Regions from separate parts of the Halobacillus sp. H74 genome, predicted to be linked through region 2. Evidence: riboswitches for the same ligand, from Rfam matches in the RefSeq annotation. Region 2 holds a riboswitch; the other holds the start of a gene.
The links. Region 2 has a riboswitch for lysine ahead of dapA (4-hydroxy-tetrahydrodipicolinate synthase). Riboswitches for the same ligand answer to the same signal wherever they lie in the genome.
Positions count from the first base shown of each region.

Region 1: linked by a shared signal. The riboswitch ahead of ACTWPX_RS11855 (Na+/H+ antiporter NhaC family protein) and the one ahead of dapA (4-hydroxy-tetrahydrodipicolinate synthase) in region 2 are both predicted to bind lysine.

Region 1 covers NZ_JBQQCI010000004.1:522,043-525,236, reverse strand. The annotation lists gene ACTWPX_RS11860 (sodium-dependent transporter) at 1-136, opposite strand, end outside; gene ACTWPX_RS11855 (Na+/H+ antiporter NhaC family protein) at 535-2,097, opposite strand; lysine riboswitch at 2,234-2,417, opposite strand; gene yunB (sporulation protein YunB) at 2,472-3,194, opposite strand, start outside.
Region 2 covers NZ_JBQQCI010000001.1:446,887-450,080, forward strand. The annotation lists gene ACTWPX_RS02125 (MFS transporter) at 1-853, opposite strand, end outside; lysine riboswitch at 1,131-1,308, shown strand; gene dapA (4-hydroxy-tetrahydrodipicolinate synthase) at 1,428-2,324, shown strand; gene clpP (ATP-dependent Clp endopeptidase proteolytic subunit ClpP) at 2,506-3,096, opposite strand; gene ACTWPX_RS02140 (sigma factor-like helix-turn-helix DNA-binding protein) at 3,112-3,194, opposite strand, start outside.

The DNA.
Region 1 (3,194 bases), on a different contig from region 2:
AAGGTATAAAAAATGCCCCTCCACCGTTTTCATAAGCTACTGCCGGAAAACGCCAGATATTTCCTAAACCGATTGCAGAACCAACGGCCGCTAGTATAAAACCAGCTCGTGTTCCCCATTGTGCACGATTTTCCATGCGAAAGACCTCCCTGAGTTATCGAAACCCTCAAAAAAACATATGATTCAAAAGACCTGAGGATGTTTCGAAATTTTTATTTTTTTCTGATTATTTCTGCTTAAATTATAACCATCAAAAATGTGCTTGTCAAAATAAATTTAAAATTTTCAGAAAATGTAAAATGTAGTTTTCAGAAATTCATCTCAATAAAATGCTTTTTAGGAAGGGAACTTTATTCATAATAAGGATACAGAGAGTATACCTCTTATAGTTAAAAGTGGGGTGATGTTTTCAGGAAAGGGCTTGAAGAGACAGGTCTTTTAGTTGAAAAGTTGCTTATGAAGCACCGGCTGAAATTTTTAAAACCCGCTCGATTAAAAAAAGATAGAGGATTTTTTATCCTCTATCTTTTTTGTCTATTTACTTGTTGAAGTAGTGGCAGGATTTATTTTGTGAATGATCAATGCTACAACCGCCACAATCACCAATGTAATCATTAATGGTATCCATACCTGTCCTGAAAGACCTAAAATGATATATCCCACTGAAGCTGCAACCGCACAAATTACCGCATACGGAAGCTGTGTAAGAACGTGGTCGATATGATTCGCTCCCGCTCCAGTAGAGGAAAGAATCGTCGTATCTGATATAGGTGAACAATGATCACCAAATACCGAACCCGCGAGGACGGCGGACAGTGCAGGCAGAATGAGCGTCGGATCAGTAACTGCTGCGATTTCTCCCGCAATTGGCAGCATGATTCCGAATGTACCCCAAGACGTCCCTGTCGACAGAGCCATAAATCCAGATAACAGGAATATGATAAATGGCAGGTAAGCTATATTAATATCTGCTTGACTGAATTGTTGAGCCAAATACTCACCTGTTTGCAATTGGCTGATGATGTCACCAATCATCCACGCGAAAATCAAAATATAAATGGCAGGCAGCATCGCTTTAAGACCCTCAGCCAAGACACGGATGACATTTGACTTCGGCTGAGGTTGTCCTATATAAAGGACCAAAGCGAGGAAGACTGCTATTAAACCACCAGTAAACAAGGAAATATTTACATTGGTATTGGCGAAAATGGAGAGAATATCCGCGGTACCTTCCGAATTGCGGATTCCTGTTATAACCATTGTAGCTACAGTTCCGACAATCAAAGACACGATTGGCCAAATCAAATGTGTGATTTTTCCATTTTCATGCTCTTTGAATTCATCATTCAAATCACCTGGCACATCTCCTTTTTCAGGGTCATTCAATTCCCCTGTTGCAAGTGCACGTTTCTCATGAGTTTTCATCGGACCGATATCCAGCCTGAAATAAATCGTCATGAATACAAGTAATAAAGCCGCAAAGACATATAAGTTAGCTGGTATCATTAGGACAAATGCTTCGAAGGCTTGGTAGTTCGTAATTTCGTTGGCTGCCAATATACTGCCTATGGTCCCGATGATATATGCTCCCCAGCTTGATATGGGTGAAATGACTGTAATAGGTGCTGAGGTCGAATCAATATAATAAGCAAGTTTGGCTCTGGATACTTTATAGCGATCGGTTACTGGTCTCGCAACCTGTCCGACAGCTAAAGCATTGAAATAGTCGTCGATGAAGATGACTATCCCCAATAAAGACGGTACGAGTTGGGCTCCTCGTCGTGTACGGATGCGTTCTACTGCCCATTTACCAAAAGCCAGACTGCCTCCCGAAGCAGTCATAAAAGCAGTCATTATACCTAATAAGAATAAAAAAGCCAAAAGGTAGATACTTCCCATATTCAACGTGCCATCACTTACAAAAATGCTGGCAAAAATAGACCAGATCAGACCAATACCTGATCCGATATCCATTTGTGTGAGCATGAATGCTCCTACGATTATCCCTATCCCCAGGGATAGGATCACCTTCCTTGTGACTAAAACAAGGACCAGCATCAATATTGCTGGAATTAAAGAAAAGATGGTTCCTTCCATGTTGTTCCCCTCCGTATATCTTATGATGTAACGGGAGTTGGAAGGCTACTGTGGATTAAAATTGAGGAATAAAAAAAGACAATGATAGAAAATAACCTACCACTGCCTTTTTGCGGCAATTTGATTATCCTCCATTTCGATCAGTAGCGCCCCATGCACCCAAAAGCATGCATGACAGTGTATCTCCTGTTTAGATGTACACCAGCGTCTAACAGCTTGACTCACTGCTCTACACTTCGGCAAACAATCCCTTTCCTCAATGATCTTCGCTTGTCAAACTCCCATTGATTACTGATGATGTCTGCACCTCTACCTCACCGATCTGATAAGGTCACGCATATTCAATTCTTAGCCATTTTACCAAGGGATTCATATTATTGCAAGGGTTCCATTGGATAGGAAAATGAGGGAGTCCCCTCTCCGGACATACCGCCATAGAAATTAGGCACTTTTCCGAGAACGGTGGCTTGATCAATAGGGATATTGTTTGTCACGACTGTTGTTTCTGTAGAAAATGGAATGACGATACGTACATTCACCTCAAAATGAATCGTTAATTCAAATAAAGCTGCATTGATCCCATACTCTGTCATTTTAATATCCACTTCTGATTGAACATCCCCAATGACTCTTAATTGCACTGGAACTGTAGGCCCCAAGTTAGCAAGTAAGCTATTGTTCGTCGCAACGCCGATTGGCAGTTCAATAAGAGTGGCTGGCTGTTCTCCCAACTCTTCCTGAGTCATATCAGGATCTATGTTCGGCTCAAGAGTAGTGTCTTCCATAGGAAGCTCCCCAAGCTCCATACGTTTAAGGAAATTTTGGACACGAATCGTTGTATCTCTCAACGCTCTGTTTACAACGACTGAATTCCACCCCATATATACAATATTGCCCTCTTCATCTTTTTCCATTTTCACAAGATCATTGAACTGTAAATCTTCCGCAATGGTTTTGCTTACTGCTTCATTAATCGCATCCCTCGCAAGTTGCTGTGCTTTTGTTTCAGCAATCTCCACCAGTGCAGGCGTCACTCCTCTGTTGATGAACCAGAGACTTAAGGCGGTGAAAAGGGCAAAAAATATTATACTGATAAC
Region 2 (3,194 bases):
GCATTCCACCAGCTAATCCCGCTTCTAACAAACTGAAGTCAACCGACGTTCCATCCAAAATATTTTTTACGAACAAAGGAAGCCCCATCGTCATCGGGCCGACCAAAAATAAATTCAAGAAAACAGTGGTCAGAACAATGATGAGCAGCACCCGCGATTGTTTGACGTAAAGCAGGCCTTCCTTGAACGTTTCCCAAAATTCCTTCTCCTCCCCATCTTCATCCTTTCCTTCAGGAACACGCATAAGGAAAATGAGGGAACTTGCAATGATCAACATAACAGCTGTTGTTGCAAATACAACTTCATAATTACCGAAAGCGATGATTATTCCTGCAAGCATAGGAGCTAGTATGAACGATGTCTGGTTCGTCATTTGAATGACCGAATTTCCACGCGTCAAGTTTTCCTTATGAACAATAGACGGTATGACCGCACTCTCCGCCGCCCAGAAAAACGCATCTAAAATACCGAAGAAAAAAGCGAAAGTAACGAAGGTCCATAATGTGATTCCACCGAACAAAAACCATGCGACAAGCCCGATTAAAAGTAATCCGCGAATGAAGTCTGATAGAAACATGATTTTCGTTTTACTATACCGATCCGCGACGGTTCCGCTGATGATCATGAATAAGACACGCGGGATACTTACAGCGATATAAAGGATTCCAAGGGAAGCTTCTAAACCTAATACATTGACGACATACCAGCTTTGGGAAAAGAGGAAAAAGGAGATTCCGAAACTCGACAAAAGGGCAGCTCCCCACAACAATAGAAAATTTCTATTCTTGAATATAGAGGGGATTTCTTTTGGTTCAACTGTTGCCTCTTCCATAGCGATATCATTGACAGCCATAATTCTCACACCTTTTTTTAAATGATTAATAAAAGTGTATAAAAATTCCAAAGCAATGACGATATCCCTGAGAATGATTCAACTTCCGTCTCCAGACGGATTTTCCCGCATAAACCTTAAGAAGTTTGAGTGAATTCGCCACTTCTTGCTAGCTCAAAATTTGGTAATATATACTATTGTCAAAATTCCACGAGTCCTGTCAAACCACTTGTGTAAAAAACAATTGTTTGATACTATTCTCTATAACTAAATATTTTCTTATTTCAATTGATTTTGAAGTAAGGATAGAGGTGCAATGACATGAGTACGTATGTTGAGGAGAATGAGCTCCTGTGACACATAGGGAAAGGGGAAATTGCCGAAGCTTCTCGAAACTCATCATCCTGAAGCTGGTTCTGATGCTTAATAAGTGCAGGACTGTCATATAGGAGACTATATGGAGGGCTATCTTACGCAGGAACGGACTAAGTTTCTACGGCAGCAGCGATCCCTCGTTGCTGCTTTTTTGTTTTTTTACTGCTGTATGGCCCTCACTGCCTCGAAAATATTAAAATTCACAAAAGGGTGTGAGGTTATGAATTTCGGCCAAGTATTAACAGCAATGGTAACCCCGTTCGACAGCCAGGAGAATATTGACTTTGAGGCGACCAGATCGTTAGTCAACCACTTGATCGGAAATGGTTCGGACGCCTTAGTCATAGCAGGAACTACAGGTGAGTCACCGACATTGACTACAGAAGAAAAAGTGAGCCTCTTCAAATTTGTTGTCGAAGTCGTCGATGGAAGAGTCCCGGTCATTGCCGGCACAGGCTCCAACAACACACGGGCTTCGATCAGTCTGACTCAGAAAGCTGAAGAAGCCGGCGTCGATGCGATCATGCTCGTCACTCCTTATTATAATAAACCAACCCAAGAGGGGCTTTACCAACACTTCTCAACAATCGCAAAAGCGACATCCCTCCCCGTCATGCTTTATAACATCCCCGGCAGAAGTGTCGTAAACATGGAACCTGCTACGATCGTTCGCCTTTCTGGTATCAATAACATCGTTTCCGTCAAAGAAGCGAGTGGCGATCTTGATGACGCAACAGAAATCATCCGAGACACTCCTGATGACTTTTCTGTCTATAGTGGAGAAGATTCCAACACATTGCCCTTCGTATCGATTGGAGGAACAGGAATCGTATCTGTTTCGGCCCACGTCATCGGAAATGAAATGCAGCAGATGATCCAAAGCTTCCGTGAAGGTGACTTCGCGTTTGCTTCACGAATGCACCAGAAGCTCGTACCAGTCATGCATGCCATCTTCTCTGCCCCAAGTCCTTCGCCTGTCAAAGCGGCGCTGAACGCAAAAGGTGTGAAAGTTGGAGGTGTCCGTCTTCCTCTATTACCTTTGACAGAGGAAGAAGAAGCTTGTGTATTGAATGAGATCGGAAAAGTGCAACCGCAAGAAGTCGCAAGCGCTCTATAACACAAGGGGCTGGGACAAAACACTAACTGCCACAGGAAAAGACGAACAATAGGGTGGAATGGAACAAATGGTGCCAGAGCGGCGTAGGCATTTATTGCTTCATAAAGAAAACCCGAACGATTTCGTTCGGGTTTTCTAGCGGAAAATTTCTTTTGTCCCAACCTCTTTTCTTGTTGGAAAATTAAGCTTCTTTCTTCTTTTGAATGATCTCATCGACAATCCCATATTCCTTCGCTTCTGATGCACTCATAAAATAATCACGATCGGTATCTTCCGCCACTTTTTTCAACGGCTGGCCGGTCCGTTCTGCTATCATTTCATTGATCTGCTGCCGGAGCTTGATGATTCTCTTCGCTGATATCTCTATATCTGCCGCCTGCCCCCGTGCACCTCCAAGAGGCTGGTGGATCATAATCTCACTGTTCGGCAAGGCGAACCGCTTCCCCTTCGTCCCGGACAATAAAAGCATCGCACCAAATGATGCAGCCATTCCTGTACAAATCGTCCTTACGTCAGGCTGGATATACTGCATCGTATCTAGAATGGAGAACCCAGCGGAAGTAGATCCTCCCGGGCTATTAATATACAGTGAAATATCTTTGTCCGGATCATCAGCGGCCAAAAACAGCAGCTGAGCTACAATGCTGTTCGCCATATGATCATTTATTTCTTCGCTCACCATGACTATGCGGTCTTTCAAAAGACGTGAATAGATATCGTACGACTGTTCCCCTCGACTTGTCTGTTCAATTACATAAGGGATGGTATTCATTTCAACCTGCCTCCTTTAAGCTGCTAAAGAGAGGATGTTCGAAGGGGAGGAAGGCCGATGTGTGCTCCGAAAAGGTTGAAGCAGGATCGGTAGCTTTT